4 regions of the Kineococcus lubricus genome follow, and region 3 is predicted to be linked to each of the others. Evidence: riboswitches for the same ligand, from Rfam matches in the RefSeq annotation. Region 3 holds a riboswitch; each other region holds the start of a gene.
The links. A riboswitch is a leader RNA that binds a small molecule or an ion and turns the genes downstream of it on or off. The one in region 3 is predicted to bind S-adenosylmethionine.

Region 1: linked by a shared signal. The riboswitch ahead of ACRYRX_RS09405 (TIGR04028 family ABC transporter substrate-binding protein) and the one ahead of ACRYRX_RS15800 (aminotransferase class V-fold PLP-dependent enzyme) in region 3 are both predicted to bind S-adenosylmethionine.
Region 2: linked by a shared signal. The riboswitch ahead of ACRYRX_RS08095 (MetQ/NlpA family ABC transporter substrate-binding protein) and the one ahead of ACRYRX_RS15800 (aminotransferase class V-fold PLP-dependent enzyme) in region 3 are both predicted to bind S-adenosylmethionine.
Region 4: linked by a shared signal. The riboswitch ahead of sfnG (dimethylsulfone monooxygenase SfnG) and the one ahead of ACRYRX_RS15800 (aminotransferase class V-fold PLP-dependent enzyme) in region 3 are both predicted to bind S-adenosylmethionine.

The regions. Positions count from the first base shown of each region.
Region 1 is NZ_JBJLSK010000010.1:57,474-61,650, reverse strand. Features, by position in the region: gene ACRYRX_RS09415 (ABC transporter permease) at 1-149, shown strand, start outside; gene ACRYRX_RS09410 (ABC transporter substrate-binding protein) at 146-1,078, shown strand; SAM riboswitch class I at 1,189-1,283, shown strand; gene ACRYRX_RS09405 (TIGR04028 family ABC transporter substrate-binding protein) at 1,639-3,291, shown strand; gene ACRYRX_RS09400 (ABC transporter permease) at 3,329-4,177, shown strand, end outside.
Region 2 is NZ_JBJLSK010000008.1:105,119-109,295, forward strand. Features, by position in the region: gene ACRYRX_RS08075 (purine-cytosine permease family protein) at 1-726, shown strand, start outside; gene ACRYRX_RS08080 (OsmC family protein) at 760-1,263, opposite strand; gene ACRYRX_RS08085 (DUF7711 family protein) at 1,332-1,961, shown strand; gene ACRYRX_RS08090 (DUF1737 domain-containing protein) at 1,958-2,170, shown strand; SAM riboswitch class IV at 2,254-2,364, shown strand; gene ACRYRX_RS08095 (MetQ/NlpA family ABC transporter substrate-binding protein) at 2,436-3,386, shown strand; gene ACRYRX_RS08100 (methionine ABC transporter ATP-binding protein) at 3,383-4,177, shown strand, end outside.
Region 3 is NZ_JBJLSK010000020.1:21,275-25,451, forward strand. Features, by position in the region: gene metE (5-methyltetrahydropteroyltriglutamate--homocysteine S-methyltransferase) at 1-748, opposite strand, end outside; gene ACRYRX_RS15795 (methylenetetrahydrofolate reductase) at 745-1,701, opposite strand; SAM riboswitch class I at 1,763-1,854, opposite strand; SAM riboswitch class IV at 1,997-2,110, shown strand; gene ACRYRX_RS15800 (aminotransferase class V-fold PLP-dependent enzyme) at 2,166-3,506, shown strand; gene ACRYRX_RS15805 (rhodanese-like domain-containing protein) at 3,574-3,981, shown strand; gene ACRYRX_RS15810 (hypothetical protein) at 4,025-4,177, opposite strand, start outside.
Region 4 is NZ_JBJLSK010000001.1:211,492-215,668, reverse strand. Features, by position in the region: gene purN (phosphoribosylglycinamide formyltransferase) at 1-18, shown strand, start outside; gene purH (bifunctional phosphoribosylaminoimidazolecarboxamide formyltransferase/IMP cyclohydrolase) at 18-1,589, shown strand; gene ACRYRX_RS00965 (DUF3017 domain-containing protein) at 1,626-1,904, shown strand; SAM riboswitch class I at 1,995-2,078, shown strand; gene sfnG (dimethylsulfone monooxygenase SfnG) at 2,089-3,234, shown strand; gene ACRYRX_RS00955 (N-acetylmuramoyl-L-alanine amidase) at 3,282-4,061, shown strand; gene idi (isopentenyl-diphosphate Delta-isomerase) at 4,081-4,177, shown strand, end outside.

The DNA of each region.
Region 1 (4,177 bases), on a different contig from region 3:
TGCTGGGCCTGGTCCAGCGGTACGCCGTCTCACCCGGCCTGACCGGCCGGGGCCTGCGGCGCGCACGGGGCACGCGATCCGTGGGAGAGTCCGGGGCGAGCCCGGAACCCGAACTCGTCAGCGCAGGAACGTCGAAAGGCACGTCATGAACCGCAGGAACCTGCTCGGTCTGGCCCTCGTGGGCTCCCTCACGGCGGGGCTGGCTGCGTGCGGCGGCGGCGACGACCCGCTGGCCTCCGACGCCGGCTCGGGGGACTCCACCGCCACCTCCGCCGTCATCGTCGGCTCGGCGAACTTCCCCGAGAGCGAACTGCTCATGGAGATGTACGCGCAGGTCTTGGAGGCCGAGGGCGTCGAGGTGCAGCGCAAGCCGAACATCGGTGCGCGCGAGCTGTACCTCAAGGCCCTCGACGACGGCTCGATCGACCTCATCCCCGAGTACAACGGGGCGCTGCTCGCCGCGCTGTCCGAGGGCGGCGCCCCCGAGGGGGTCTCCACCCCCGAGCAGGTGCTGGAGGCGCTGAAGCAGGTGCTGCCCGAGGGCACCGAGGTGCTCGAGCAGTCCGCCGCGGAGGACAAGGACTCGCTGTCGGTCACCGAGGCCACCGCCACCCAGTACCGCCTGACCTCGATCGCCGACCTCGCCCCGGTCGCGAAGGACCTCGTCGCCGGCGGCGGCCCGGAGTTCCAGGAGCGCTACCAGGGCCTGGAGGGGCTCAAGGAGCTGTACGGCGTGGAGTTCAAGGAGTTCAAGCCGCTGGACCCCGGTGGCCCGCTCACCGTCGGCGCCCTCAAGGACGGCACCATCCAGGTCGCGAACATCTTCACCACCGACTCCGCCATCACGACGAACGGGTTCGTCGTGCTGGAGGACCCGAAGAACCTGTTCCTGGCCCAGAACGTCCTGCCCCTCATCCGGTCGTCGAAGAACGACCAGACGATCACCGACGCGCTCAACGCGTTCTCGGCCAAGCTCACGACCGAGAACCTCACCCAGTACCTCGCGCAGGTCCAGGTGGACAAGAAGGACGTCGCCGCCGTGGCGAAGGACTTCCTGACGGCCAACGGGCTCGTCTGAGCCGCCCGTCGCGGGCCGGACGGCGCGTCCGGCCCGCGACCCCCGCACCCCCCGGTGGGGCCGGCGGGTGTTGACACGCGGCGAACGCGTCGGGCAGTGTGGCCCGCGCACACCCATCCAGAGCGGCTGAGAGATCTGGCTCCGTGACTCCGCAGCAACCCTCCGCGCGAGCGGGCGTGGGTGCTTCCGCCAGAACCGATGGAGGAACGTTGTCGAGCAGTTGCGCCCGGGGCTTCTTCGCCTCGCGCCGCCGTCACATCGACTACTGCCGCTGCGGCGCCACGTTCTGTTCCTGACCCCCCACGCTCACCGGCGCTGACCCGGGGCCGGGGCGGACGACCGTCCGCCCGGCCCGTCCGCCGTCCCCGCGGGGCACGACCCGACGGCACGGCGCAGCCCTGCCCGGGGCGCCGGTGAGGTGGGCTGCGCGGCAGCCGAACCGCCTCGCACGCACCCGCGCGCGGTGACCACCCCCCGGTCCCCGCCCGCCCCTCACGAACCCCACCGCCGACCCGGTCCTGCGCGCCAGGAGACCGGGCGCCCCACCGTTGGAGCCCGCCATGCTCGTCCGTCGCCGCACCACCCTCGCCGCCGCAGCCGCCGCCGCCCTCGGCGGGATGCTCGCCGGCTGCTCCTCGGGATCCGCGGGTGAGCAGGAACCGGTGGGGGAGCCCAAGACCGGCGGCAAGCTCACCTACCTCGAACCGCAGACGTGGACCACGCTGTACCCGCCCGCCGCGGGGTTCTACCCCAACGGGGGGATCGTCAACAACATCACCGACCGGTTGCTGTGGCAGAACCCGCAGACCCTCGAGCTCGAACCGTGGATCGCGGTCGCGCTGCCGGAGGTGAACGCCGACGCCACCCAGTACACCTTCACGCTGCGCGAGGGCGTCACCTACTCCGACGGGTCCCCGCTGGACGCGGCCAACGTGGTCGCCAACCTCGACCTCTTCGGCAAGGGCGACCCCGCCCGGGCCCTGACGGTGTCGGAGGCCATCAACAACTACGACCGCGGCGAGGTCGTCGACGAACGCACCGTCCGGTTCCACTTCACCGCTCCCGCACCGGGTTTCGCGCAGGCCGTGTCGACCATCAACTCCGGTCTGCTCGCCACGTCCACCCTGGCGCAGGACAGCGAGGGCTTCGGGCCCGGCAGCGCCGCGACCGTCATCGGCTCCGGGCCGTTCGTGGTCGACTCGGAGGAGGTCGGCACCCGGATCTCCCTCGTGGCGCGCGAGGACTACGCCTGGGCGCCGCCGTCGCGGCCCCACCAGGGCCGGGCGTACCTCGACGGCATCGACGTCGTCGTCGCCGGGGAGGACAGCGTCCGCGTCGGCACCGTCGTCGCCGGCCAGGCCGACCTCGCCCGCCAGATCGAGGCGCCGGACGAGGCGCAGTTCAGCGCCGACGGACTGGCGCTGCTGGCCGCCGCCACCAACGGCGTCAACAACGGGTTCAGCTTCCGGTTCCGGACCCCGCAGCTGCAGGACCTCGCCGTCCGGCAGGCGATCGTCGCCGGCATCGACCGGCAGGCCGTCATCGACACCCTGTTCAGCGACAGCTACGTGCTGGCCACCGGCGTCCTGGCGAAGTCGGCGCTCGGGTACGTCGACACCTCGGAGGAGTACCGGCACGACCCGGCCGCGGCGGCGCGGCTGCTCGACGGGGCCGGCTGGACGGTGGGCGCCGACGGCGTCCGCGCGAAGGACGGCGTCCCGCTGGCGATCACGTTCAACGAGGCCCTGCCGCAACCGCGCTCCAAGGAGGTCGTCACCCTGGTCCAGGAGCAGCTGGCCGACCTCGGGATCCGCGTCGACCTGTTCCCCGGCGACCAGGCCGCCCAGACCGCCGCCTCCCTGGACCCCGAGACCGTGCAGGTCTACCACTCCATGGTCGGGCGGGCCGACTACGACGTCCTGAAGTCGCAGTTCTTCTCCAGGAACCGCAACACCCTGCTGAACCTGGACACCACCGACGGGTCCCTCGGCGACCCCGAGCTCGACGCCCTGCTGAACGACATCGCCTCCGAACCCACCACCGACGCGCGTCAGGCCGCCTCCGAGGCCGCGCAGCGCCGGCTGGCCGAGCAGGCCTACGTCGTCCCGCTGTTCGAGGAACCGCAGGTGTTCGGCTTCCGCTCCGACGTGCAGGGTTTCGCGACCGAGTCGGTGGGCCGGCCCCTGTTCCACGCCACGTGGCTGAACCGGTGAGCACCCCGTCCCCGGCCGGCGCACCGGGAGGACGGCGGTGACGTACGTGCTGCGGCGCGCCGGCCAGGCCGTCGTCGTCCTGGTCCTGGCCTACGCGCTGACCTACGTCCTGCTCGCCGCGCTGCCCGGCGACGCCGTCCTGGCCCGCTTCGGCAGCCCCGAACTGGGGTTGTCCCCCGAGCAGCTGGCCGACATCCGCGCCGCCTACGGGGCCGACCGGCCCCTGCCCGTGCGGTTCGCCGAGTCCGCGTGGGCCTTCCTCGGCGGGGACCTGGGGTACTCGGTGCAGAGCGGGGCCGCGGTCTCCACCCTCCTGGCCGCCGCCCTGCCCTCGACCCTGGTGCTGGCCGCGCTGGGCCTGGCCCTGGCCGTGGTCCTGGCCGTGGTCATCGCCGTCGTCGCCACCCACGGCCGCGGCCGCTGGCTGCGCCGGGCGTTCCGCAACCTGCCGCCGCTGTTCGTGTCGCTGCCGGTGTTCTGGATCGGGATCCTGCTCATCCAGGTCCTGTCCTTCCGCCTGGGGCTGGTGCCCGTCATCGGCGCCGGCCCCGTCGAGGCGCTGGTGCTGCCCGTCCTCACCATCGCGGTGCCCATCGCGGCGCCGCTGGCGCAGGTGCTGATGCGCAGCGTCGACGACGTCGTCCGGATGCCGTTCGTCCCCGTGGTGCGCGCCCGCGGCGCCGGCACCGGCTGGCTGCTGTGGCACGACGTCAGCCGCAACGCCGTCCTGCCCGCGCTGACGATGGCCGGGCTGCTGTTCGGCGAGCTCGTCGGCGGCGCCGTGGTCACCGAGGCTGTCTTCGGCCGCGCCGGGATCGGGCAGCTCACCGCCCAGGCCGTCGCCAACCGCGACACCCCCGTCCTGCTGGCCGTCGTGGTCCTGTCC
Region 2 (4,177 bases), on a different contig from region 3:
GAGGCCTCCAGCGGCGGGGTGGTGCTCTGGACGACCCTGGGCAGCTCGATCGGGCCGGCGGTGCTGCTGGTGTTCGGCGCCCTCGTCGTGGGCTCGGACCCCGACCTGGGCGCGCTCGTCGGCAAGGACCCCGTGGGGGCGCTGACGACGATCCTGCCGACGTGGTTCCTCGTGCCGTTCGTCGTGGTGGCCGTCCTGGGCCTGGTCGGCGGCGCCGTCATGGACATCTACTCCTCGGGGCTGGCGCTGCTCAACGTGGGCCTGCGCGTCCCCCGCCCCGTGGCGGTGCTCGTCGACGGCGCCCTCATGGTCGCCGGCGCCACCTACATCGCGTTCTTCTCCGCCGACTTCCTCACCCCGTTCCAGGGGTTCCTCATCACCCTGGGCGTGCCGATCGCGGCGTGGGCGGGGATCTTCCTGGCCGACCTGGCGACCCGGCGCCGCGGGTACGCCGAGGCCGAGCTGCTCGACGCCGGGGGCCGCTACGGCTCGGTGCGCGCGCTGCCGGTGGCGACGATGGTCGCGGCCACCGTGGTGGGCTGGGGCCTGGTGACCAACCAGAACGCGAGCTGGCTGACCTGGCAGGGCTACCTGCTGGGCCCGATCGGGGGCCGCGAGGGCGCCTGGGCCTACGCGAACCTCGGGGTCCTGCTGGCCTTCGCGATCGGCTTCGCCGTCGTCGCGGTGTTCGGCCGGCCGGCGGTGCGGCGGCAGGAGAGCCGCTGAGGCCCCCGCCGCCGCGCACCGGCCGCGCGGGGGTCAGGCCCGCTGGACGGTGACCTTCGGCGGGACCTGCAGCGTCTGCGCGATGACGCAGTACCGCTCGGCGAGGGAGACCATCTTCGCCTCCGTCGCCTCGTCGGCGTCGGAGGTGAAGTCGAAGGTGATGGTGACGTCGGTGATCCCGATCGGGACCTCCCGGGAGACCCCGAGGGTGCCGCGGGCGTCCCAGTGCGCGTCCACGGCCACGGAGGCGTTGCGCAGCTCGACGCCCATGGCCGTCGCCACGCTGCGCAGCGTCACCCCGGCGCAGGCCGCCACGGCCTCGCAGAGCATGTCGGCCGAGCAGGCCTCGGTGCCGTCGCCGCCGGCGGCGGGGTGCAGCCCGGCGCGGGTCGTCCCGGCGAAGCCGTCGACCGAGACGCCGATGGACTGCCCGTCCAGGACGGCCACCGCCCGGGCCGGGACCAGCGCCTTGGCGGGGTCCTCCCGGTAGGAGTCCTTCAACGGCTTCTGCAGGGCTCTGAGCTCGGTCGAATCCACCGGCGAAGCTTAGGCCCGGCCACGGCCCGGCCCGCAACCTCCCGCCGGGGTCGGCCACACTGGCCGGTGTGAAGTGGACCACCGCGGTGCGGACGCTGGAGGAGGTCGCCGACCGCTGCGCGCACGTGAGCCGTCAGCCGGCCGGGATCGTGCGGTTGCGGGTGGAGCAGGCGTGGGTGTTCGGCGCCCTGCTGGGGCCGCGGCGGGACGTGCTCGACGACGCCGGGGCGGTGCGGGTGGCCCTGGTGACGAACGCCGACGAGGCCGACTGCGCGCACCTGACCCAGCCGCCGGCCGCCGGGCACTGGCTGGCCGCCTCCGGGCTGGCGACCCGGCCGGTGACCCTGACGTTCCGGTCCGCGCAGGCGCCGGTGTGGAACCACCTGGTCGAGCGGCCGGTGCTGTTCTGGACGGTCGGGGACGGCACCGACCACGAGGTCCTGGGGCAGCTGCGGGCCGGCGACGGCGAGTTGCTGCGCCCGGAGCCGCCCACGCCCGCCGAGCTCGCCGGGCGGCTGGACCGCGAGCTCGCGGTCAGCCTGGGGGCGCTGGGCCGCGCGGCGCGCGCGTACGACGAGAAGCGCTGGGCGCCGGGGGCTCCCGCGCGGCGGGCCGACGCGCTGGCCGACGCGGCCCTGGGGTACCTGGACCTGCGCGCCGCCCGGGACGGGCTGGGCCCGGCTAGCCTCGGCGCATGAGCGACCCCACCCCCGAGGACGTCCCGCAGAAGCTCGCCTACCGGCTGCTGACCGGCACCGACGACCGCTCGTTCTGCGAGAAGGTGAGCGCGGCGCTGGCCGACGGGTACGTCCTGCACGGCAGCCCGTCGGTGACCACGACCGGGGGCGTCACCGTCGCCGCGCAGGCCGTCGTCCTCCCCCACGCCCTGCCCCCCGCGCGCGCCTGAGGTCCGGCCGGGGCGCTCGCGGCCGGGGGCGGACCGGCGGGAACCGTCCACGCTGTCGGACAGCCGGTGTTAAGCTCGGGGCAGGTCATGAGTGACAGCGGTAAGCCCTGGCTTGCTGTCCGGCAACCCTCCTCCGCGGCGGGGTGCCCCAGGTGAGGACCTGGCCGGACGGACCCGTCCGGCAAGCGCGGATCGCCGGACGCCGGTCGATCACGGGAGCCCTGCGAGCCGCGCGCCCGCCCGTACGACCTCCCGGAGTGTCCCCGTGTCCACTGCCCCCTCCCTGCCCGACAAGCCCAAGCGCCGCGGCGTGCTGTACGCCGTCATCGCCGCCGTCGTCGTCATCGCCGTGGTGGTCGTGGCCCTCGTCCTGGGCAACCGGGACGACTCCACCAGCACCAGCGCCGCCGGAGCCGGCGAGGCGAAGACCGTGAAGATCGGTGTCGCCGACAAGTCGCTGCCGTACTGGACGACGTACAGCGAACTGGCGAAGTCCCGGTTCAACGTCGACGTCGAGCTGGTCAACTTCTCCGACTACACGCTGCCCAACCCGGCGCTGTCGCAGGGTGAGCTGGACCTCAACCAGTTCCAGCACATCCAGTACCTCGCGAACTACAACGCGACCGCCGACGACGACCTGCAGCCCATCGGCGCGACCGCCGTCTACCCGCTGCCGCTGTACTCCCTCACCGCGGGGTCCGTCGAGGAACTGCCCGCCGACGCGAAGGTCGCCATCCCCAACGACGCCATCAACGAGGCGCGCGGTCTGCTCGTCCTGCAGCAGGCCGGCCTGGTGACGCTGAAGGACGGCGGCACCCCGTTCTCCACCACGAACGACATCGAGTCCTCCAAGGTGGAGGTCGTCACCGTCGCCGCCGACCAGACCGCCAGCGCGCTGCAGTCCGGTTCCGTGGCCGCCGCGATCGTCAACAACAACTTCGCCACCGCGGCGAAGCTGTCCGAGGACTCCGTCATCGTCGACGACGACGCCACCTCCCCCGCGGCGGCGCCCTACGTCAACATCTTCACCGCCCGCAAGGCCGACACCGGCAACCAGACGTACCTGGACCTGGCGGCGCTGTGGCACGACCCGGCCGTGCAGGAGGTGTTCCTGCAGGACAACCCGAGCGCGATCGTCCGCGACGTGCCCGCCGCCGACCTGCAGGCGGAGACCGCGGAGGTCGAAGCCGACGCGAAGGCCGCCTCGGCCAAGTGACCGCCCTCATCACGCTGACCGACGTCAGCAAGCGCTTCGACCGCCGCGACGGGTCCTCCGTCGCGGCGGTCGACGCCGTTTCCCTCCAGGTCGAGCAGGGCGAGGTCCTCGCGGTCATCGGGTACTCCGGCGCCGGGAAGTCCACGCTCGTCCGGCTGCTCAACGCGCTGGAGAGACCGACCTCGGGCAGCGTCGTCGTCGCCGGTCAGGACCTCACGAGGCTGTCCGAGGGTGAACTGCGCGCGGCCCGGTCGAAGATCGGGATGATCTTCCAGCAGTTCAACCTGTTCCGGTCCCGGACGGTCGCCGGGAACGTGGCGTACCCGCTGAAGGTGGCGGGCGTGGCGAAGGCCGAGCGGGACCGGCGCACCGCCGAGCTGCTCGACTTCGTGGGCCTGCTCGACCGCGCCCACGCCTACCCCGAGCAGTTGTCCGGCGGCCAGAAGCAGCGGGTCGGCATCGCCCGCGCGCTGGCGACGAACCCGCCGCTGCTGCTGGCCGACGAGGCCACGAGCGCGCTGGACCCCGAGACCACCACCGAGGTCCTGTCGCTGCTGCGGCGCGTCAACGCCGAGCTCGGGGTGACGATCGTCGTCATCACCCACGAGATGGAGGCCGTGCGGCAGATCGCCGACCGGGTCGCGGTCATGGAGAACGGGCGGGTCGTGGAGGTCGGGGACACCTACGACGTGTTCTCCGACCCGCGGACCCCCGCCGCGCAGCGGTTCGTCCGCAGCGCCACCCACGACCGGCCGTCCGCGGACACCCTGGCGAGGTTGCGCACCCACCAC
Region 3 (4,177 bases):
TGACGGCGGCGAGCCGGTCGTAGGCGGCGCGCACGAGGCCGGGCAGGTCCTCGACCCCGGCGGTCGCGGAGTCGCTGACCAGGCCCGGCTCGTCGAGCTGCACCCACTCCGCGCCCGCTGCGGCGTAGGCGCTCAGCAGGTCGGCGTAGGCGCCGAGCAGGTCGTCGAGGCGGGAGATCGGCGCGAACCCGGCGGGACTGCCGTCGGCGGCCTTGGCCAGCAGCAGGAACGTCACCGGGCCCACCAGGACCGGGCGGGTGAGGAAACCGTCGGCGAGCGCCTCGGTGAACTCCCGAACGCCGCGGTCGTCGGCGAAGCGGAACGTCGTGCCGGGGCCGATCTCGGGGACGAGGTAGTGGTAGTTCGTGTCGAACCACTTCGTCATCTCCAGCGGGGCCTGTGCGCCGCGGCCGCGGGCGATCGTGGAGTAGCCGGCGAGGTCGACGGTCCCGTCGGCGGCGACGACGTCGGCGAACCGCTCGGGGACGGCGCCGACGGCGACGGCGGCGTCGAGCACCTGGTCGTAGGCCGAGAACGACGACGGGATGGAGCCGTCGTGCGCGGGCAGGCCGAGGGCGTTGAGCCGGCGGACGGTGGCGGCGCGGACGGCGGCGAGCCGCTGCTCGGTGGTGGCGAGGTCGGCGCGGCCGGCCCAGAGGGCTTCGAGGGCCTTCTTCGTCTCGCGGTCGGGTCCGAGGCGGGGGTAGCCCAGGATCGTCGCGGTCCAGGCGGGGGGGTTCTCGGTCATCGGGTCGGTCCTCCTGCCGCGGCGGTCGCGCGGCGGTCGTCGGTTCGGCGGGAGCGGTCGAGGTCGAGGTGGTCGAGCAGGTCGAGGGCGGGGCCGGCGGCGTTGAAGGTGTACAGGTGCAGCCCGGGGGCCCCGGCGGCCAGGAGGTCGCGGGCGAGCGCGGCGGTGGAGGCGGTGGCGGCGCGGCGGCGGGCCGCGGGGTCGTCGGTGTCGAGGGCGGCCAGCAGCCCGGCGGGGGGCGCGACGCCGGTGAGGGCGCCGATGCGCTGCAGCCGGCCGGGGTCGTCGGTGGCGGCGATCCCGGGCAGCAGCGGCAGGGTGATCCCCGCGGCCCGGGCGCGGCGCACGAGCGCGGCGTACTCGGCGGCGCAGAACGTCACCTGGCAGATCGCGAAGTGCGCGCCGGCGTCCTGCTTGGCGCGCAGGACGGCCATCTCGTGGTCGTCGCGGTCCCGGGGGAACGCGGCCACGGCGAGGCTGAGCGGTCCCTCGTCGACCGGGCGGGGGCCGCCGCGGCGCGCGAGGCGGCGCCGGTCGGCGACCTGGAGCAGCTGCACCAGGTCCCCGGCGGTCCCGACGCCGTCGGGGTGCGGCCTCCAGCCGGGAACCCCGGCGGGCGGGTCGCCGCGCAGGGCCAGGACGTTGCGGACCCCGGCGTCGAGGAACTCCCCGGCGAGTTCCACGACCTCCCGCCGCGAGGCCCCCACGCACGTCAGGTGGGCCATGGCGGGGACGGCCGTGGTGCGCAGGACGTGGGCGAGCAGGTCCCGGCTGGGGGCCCGGGTGGCGCCGGCGGCGCCGAACGTCACCGACACGAAGTCCGGTGCGGCCGCCGTCAACTCCGAAACCCTGCGCCACAACGTCTCCCGGCCCGCCTCCGAGCGCGGGGGGAACAGTTCGAAACTGATCGTCGGCCGCCCCGCCGCACCGGCGACGAGGGGGGCGATCGTCATCGGGCGGGTCCCGGTCCCGGGTCGGGGCAGGGGGCGACGACATCGGTGGTGCGCATCACGGACTCCATCGACCTGGCGGTAGCACCCTCGCCCGGGCTCGGGGGGTTGCTGCGGCGTCGTCGAGCCAGGACTCTCGGCCGCTCTGGATGGTGTTCCCCGAATGTAGACCGACGGCGGCGGGATCGACAAGCGGTTCGCGGGGAAGCCACCGGGACGGGGTTCCCGGGGCTCGGTCCCGTTCCCCCCGGCGGGCCGACCTTGATCTGGACCGCCGTTCCGTGGCAACCTCGGAACAGGTCATGAGCGCCAGCGACAAGCCCCGGCTCGCTGGCCGGCAACCCTCCTCCGCGGCGGGGTGCCCCGGGTGACGACCTGGCCGGTCCCGAGGTGGGCCCGGCAAGCGCGGACCTCGCCGGGCCGATCCCGGTCCTCCCGGTGGGGTCCACTCCCCGAGGAGACCTCGCGTGACGACGAGCACCCTGTCCCCCGCCCGCCCCACCGGCCGGGACGTCCCGCCGCTGCTGCCCGTCGTGGGCGCCGGCACCGCGGTCCCGCTGGCCACCGGAGGCACCGCGACGTACGCGAACCTCGACAACGCCGCCAGCGCCCCGGCGCTGACCACCGTGGCGGCGCGCGTGGCGCAGGTGCTCCCGCACTACGCCAGCGTCCACCGCGGGGCCGGGTACCTGTCCCGCGTCTGCACGGCGCTGTTCGAGCGGGCCCGCGAGCAGGTGGCGGGTTTCGTCGGGGCCCGCCCGGACGACGTGGTCGTCTTCACCCGCAGCACCACCGACGCCCTCGACCTGCTGGCCCGGGCCGTCCCGGCCGGTGGGCGGGTGCTGGTGGCCGACGTGGAGCACCACGCGAACCTGCTGTCCTGGGAGCGGTCGGCGCGCACGACGGTGGTGCGCGGCGGCGCCGACGCCGAGGAGACCACCGCCCGGCTGGAGGCCGAGCTGGCGAGCGGGCGGTACGCCGTGCTGGCCGTCGCGGGGGCCTCCAACGTCACCGGGGAGGTGCTGCCGCTGCGCCGCCTGGCGCGGGCCGCGCACGCCGCCGGTGCCCGCATCGCCGTGGACGGCGCCCAGCTGCTGCCGCACCGCCGCGTCGACGTCGCCGGCGACGGGATCGACTGGATCGCCCTGTCGGGGCACAAGCTGTACGCGCCGTTCGGTTCCGGTGCCCTGGTCGGGCGCCGGGACTGGCTGGACGCCGCGGAGCCGTACCTGGCCGGTGGGGGCGCCACGCTCGACGTCGGCCACGACGCGGTGCGCTGGGCGGCGGGACCGGACCGGCACGAGGCCGGCTCGCCCAACGTCGTGGGCGCGGTCGCGCTGGCGCAGGCCTGCGCGACGCTCGCCGCCCTGCCGGCGGGGGCGCTGGAGGCCCACGAGGCCGCGCTGCGCGACCAGCTCGTGCGGGGCCTGACCGCGCTGGAGGGCGTGCGGGTCGTGCGCCCGCACCCGGCCGACGCCGTGGGGGTCGTGACGTTCACCGTCCCGGGGCGCCCGGTGTCCGAGGTCGCCGCGTACCTGTCGGCCGAGCACGGCATCGGGGTCCGGGACGGGCGGTTCTGCGCCCACCGGTTCGCCGACTCCCTCGGCCTGGTCGAGGGCGGGCTGCGGGCCTCGACGGGGGTGGGGACGGGCTCGGCCGACGTCGCCCGGCTCCTGGCCGCCCTCGAGCGCTTCCTGACCACCGGCCCGGAGCTGGAGTACGGGCTGGTCGAGGGCCGCTGGGCTCCCCTGACGGACGCGCGCCCGGCCCCCGGGACGTTCCTCGACCCGATCCCGGGACGGGGCTGACCCCGACGGGGGTCACGACCGACCGAACCCCCTCGCGCGAGCGCGTGAGCCGACGACCAGGAGTGACGTGAGCCAGGAACCCCGCACCGCAGCCCCCCTCGGCGACCCCGCCGCCGTCCCCCTCGGCGCGCCCCTCGTCGACGCCGGGACCGCCGGGCGCGCCGTCGCCGGCGGCGCGCTGCTCGTCGACGTCCGCAGCGACGCCGGCCGGGCCGCGCACGGCGCGCTGCCGCAGGCCGTCGTCGTCGGCAAGGACGAGGTCGGGCCGAGGTTCACCCTCGGCGGCCCCCGGGCCCTGCCGCAGCTGACCGGCCTCGACCAGGGGATCGTCGTGGTCTGCGGTTCGCCCGCCGGGTCGGGCCCCGTGGCCGCCGAACTGCTCGCCGCCGGGTTCACCGACGTCGTGCACGTCGAGGGCGGGTTCCCCGCGTGGGAGGCGGCCGGGTTGCCCACCGCGGAACCCGGGCGGGCCTGAGGTGGCCGGCGCGCGCGAGCGCGGCCGCCGGCGGGTCGGGGCCTCAGGGCACGGGTTCGCTGCCGGGACGGGACCCGTCCCCGGTCCCTTCGGCGTGCCCGTCGGCGTGCGCGGTCAGCAGCGCGTGCAGTTCCGCCTCGAAGTCGGCCCAGCTGAGTTCACCGGGACCTGGTTCCGGTTCGGGGTCGAGGTCGAG
Region 4 (4,177 bases), on a different contig from region 3:
AGGACGGCACCCCGCTGATGGACCCCCAGGGCACGAAGGTCCCCGTGAAGCGCGCGCTGATCAGCGTCTACGACAAGACCGGCCTGGCCGAACTCGCCCAGGGGCTGCACGCGGCCGGGGTCGCCCTCGTCTCCACCGGGTCCACCGCCACCCGCATCGCCGCCGCGGGCGTGCCCGTGACCCCCGTCGAGGAGCTCACCGGGTTCCCCGAGTGCCTCGACGGCCGCGTCAAGACCCTGCACCCGCGGGTGCACGCCGGGATCCTCGCCGACCGCCGCCTGCCCGACCACGTCCGCCAGCTCGCCGAGCTCGACGTCGAACCCTTCGACCTCGTCGTCGTGAACCTCTACCCGTTCGCCGCGACCGTCGCCTCCGGCGCCGGCTACGACGACGTCGTGGAGCAGATCGACATCGGCGGCCCCTCCATGGTCCGCGCCGCCGCGAAGAACCACCCCAGCGTGGCCGTCGTCGTCGACCCCGCGGCGTACGCCGACGTGCTCGCCGCCGTCGCCGACGGCGGGTTCGACCTCACCGCCCGCAAGCGCCTGGCCGCGGCCGCGTTCGCGCACACCGCCGCCTACGACACCGCGGTGGCGTCCTGGTTCGCCGAGCAGACGCTCGACGAGGCCGACCAGGGCTGGCCCGCCGTCACCGGCGTCGCCCTGGAGCGCACCGCCGTCCTGCGCTACGGCGAGAACCCGCACCAGCAGGCCGCCGTCTACGCCGACCCGACGTCCGCGCCGGGCATCGCGCAGGCCGTGCAGCTGCACGGCAAGGCCATGTCGTACAACAACTACGTCGACGCCGACGCCGCCCTGCGCGCCGCGTACGACCTCGACGGGCCCGCCGTCGCCGTCATCAAGCACGCCAACCCGTGCGGGATCGCGACCGGCACCGACGTCGCCGACGCCCACGCCAAGGCCCACGCCTGCGACCCCGTCTCCGCCTACGGCGGCGTCATCGCGGCCAACCGCGTCGTGACCGCGGCCATGGCCGAGCAGGTCGCGCCCGTCTTCACCGAGGTCGTCATCGCCCCCGGCTTCGAGCCCGAGGCGCTGGAGGTCCTGCGGGCCAAGAAGAACGTCCGCCTCCTGCAGCTGCCCGAGGGCTACTCCCGGCAGGCCCGGGAGTGGCGCCCCGTCTCCGGCGGCGTGCTCGTGCAGGACCTCGACGCGATCGACGCCGAGGGCGACGCCCCCGCGAACTGGACGCTCGCGGCCGGTGAGGCGGCCACCCCGGAGGTCCTGGCCGACCTCGAGTTCGCCTGGCGCGCGGTCCGCTCGGTGCGCTCCAACGCGATCCTGCTCGCCAAGGACGGCGCGTCCGTCGGCGTCGGCATGGGCCAGGTCAACCGCGTCGACTCCTGCAAGCTGGCCGTCGCGCGCGCCGGAGCGGACCGGGCCACCGGGTCGGTCGCCGCGTCCGACGCGTTCTTCCCGTTCGCCGACGGCGCGCAGATCCTCATCGACGCCGGGGTCAGCGCGATCGTGCAGCCCGGCGGGTCCATCCGCGACGCCGAGGTCGTCGAGGCCGCCGCGAAGGCCGGCGTCACGATGTACTTCACCGGCGCGCGCCACTTCGCGCACTGAGGTCCGCCCGTGGCGCCGGCCGGTAGCGTCGGCACCGTGACCACCGAGCGCGTCCCCACCCCGGGCAACGCCGTCCTGCTGACGCTCGTCGGCGGGATCGTCGTCGCGCTGGTGCTGACGCTGCTGGCCGGCCCGACCCCGGGCGGGGTGCTGCTCGGGGCGGACCTGGCCGTCGCCGCCGTCCTGCGGCTGGTGCTGCCGGTGCGGGTCGCGGGAGCGCTCGCGGTCCGCTCGCGCGGGCTGGACGTCGCGATCCTCCTGGTGCTGGCGGTGTCGTGCCTGGTGCTGGCCGGCGTCGTGCCGACCCCCGTCTGAACCCCCCGACGGACGCCCCCTCCCGCCCACCGGGAGGGGGCGTCCGTCGTTCCCCTGCGCACCGGCCGGGCACCGGGGTAGGGTGCACCGATCCCATCCAGAGCGGCTGAGAGACCTGGCTCGACGACGCCGCAGCAACCCCCGCGGGGGTGCTACCGCCAGGACCGATGGAGGACGCCCCGCCATGTCCCTGCACGAGCCCCTGAAGTTCGCCTACTGGGTCCCCAACGTCTCCGGCGGGCTGGTCGTCTCCACGATCGAGCAGCGCACCAGCCACGACCCCGCCTACAACGTCGAGGTGGCCCGCGCCGCCGAGCGCGTCGGGTTCGAGTACGCCCTCACCCAGGTGCGGTACCTCGCCTCCTACGGCGCCGACGCCCAGCACGAGTCGACGTCGTTCTCGCTGGCGCTGCTGCTGGCGACCGAGCGGCTGAAGGTCATCGCCGCGGTCCACCCGTTCTTCTGGCACCCGGGGGTCCTGGCGAAGTTCGCGGCCACCACCCAGGAACTCACCGGCAACCGCCTCGCGCTGAACGTGGTGTCGGGCTGGTTCAAGGACGAGGCGACGCAGCTGGGGGTGACCTGGCACGAGCACGACGACCGGTACAAGCAGTCCGAGGAGTTCATCGAACTGCTGCGCGGGGTGTGGAGCCAGGACGGCTACAGCCAGTCCGGGGAGTTCTTCAACGCCACCGACATCACCTTCCGCCCGCAGCCCACGGCCGCGCCGGAACTGTTCCAGGGCGGGAACTCCACCGCCGCGCAGGCCATGGCCGGCCGCGTCTCGGACTGGTACTTCATGAACGGCAAGTCGATCGCGGACGCCGCCGCCGGGGTGCGGGAGGTCAGCGCGCTGGCCGCCGCGAACGGCCGGTCGGTGCGGTTCGGGCTGAACGGCTTCGCGCTGGTGCGCGACACCCGAGAGCAGGCCGAGGCGGTCCTGGAGGAGATCGTCGCCAAGGCCGACCGCGCCAAGGTCGAGGGTTTCGGCGCCGCGGTGCGGGAGGCCGGCGGTTCCACCCGCGACGGCAAGGGGATGTGGGCCGACAGCGGGTTCCGCGACCTCGTCCAGTACAACGACGGTTTCCGGACGGGGCTGGTCGGGACCCTCGACGAGGTGGCGCGCCGCGTCCTGGCGTACCGGCTGGTCGGCGTCGACCTGCTGCTGCTGGGGTTCCTGCACGTCAAGGAGGAGGTCGAGGCGTTCGGGGAACTCGTCATCCCCCGGGTGCGCGAGCTGGAGGCCCGGCTGGTGGCGGGGGAGGACCTGGACCTGGGCGCCGAGCTCGACGGGGCCGTCGCGGCGGCCACCGCACCCGTCCCCGTCTGAACCGGCCGCCGGGCGGGGCGGTGCCGGACCCGTGGCACCCTGGGCGGGTGCGACGTGCCGCGGTCCCGCTGGTGCTGGTGGCCGCCCTCGCCGCCTGCTCCCCGCCCCGCCCGCCGGCCCCGGTGCCGGTGAGCGCCGCCGCGCGACCGGCCCCCGTCCCCGTCGTCGTCCTCGACCCCGGCCACAACGGGGGCAACGCCGCGCACCCGGAGCAGATCGCGGTCCCCGTCCCGGCGGGGGGTTTCGAGAAGCCGTGCGGCACGACGGGGACGTCCACGGACAGCGGGTACCCCGAGCACGCCTACGCCTTCGACGTCGCCCTGCGCACCGCCGACCTGCTGCGCGCGCGGGGGGTCGAGGTCGTCCTGACCCGGTCCGAGGACACCGGCGTCGGCCCGTGCGTGGACGCCCGGGCCGCGGTGGCGAACGCGGCGGGGGCGGCGCTGGCGGTCTCGATCCACGCCGACGGAGCCGCGCCCACCTCCCGCGGTTTCCACGTCGTCGAACCGGGCCCGGCCCCCGACGGCGGCAACGCGGCGGTGCTGGCGGCCTCCGACGTCGCGGCGCGCGACCTGCTCGCCGCGTTCGGGACCGCCACCGGCCTGCCCCGGGCCGACCGCCTCGGGGACCTGGTGGAACCTGGCCTGACGCGGCGCTCGGACCTGGCGGGCCTGAACCTCGCGCGGACGCCGTCGGTGCTGCTGGAGTCGGCGAACATGCGCAACGCCGAGGACGCCGCGCTGCTGTCCGACCCCGCGTTCCGGCAGACCGCGGCGCGCGGCATCGCCGACGGCGTGTCGGCGTTCCTCGCGCGCGACCGCCCCTGAGACCGCTTACCTTCTGGGGGTGACCCTCGCGCCTGCCGACCCGACCGTGGAACTCGTCGTGCTCCTGACCGACGACGGGACCCCGTGCGGGACCGCGCCGAAAGCCGACGTGCACC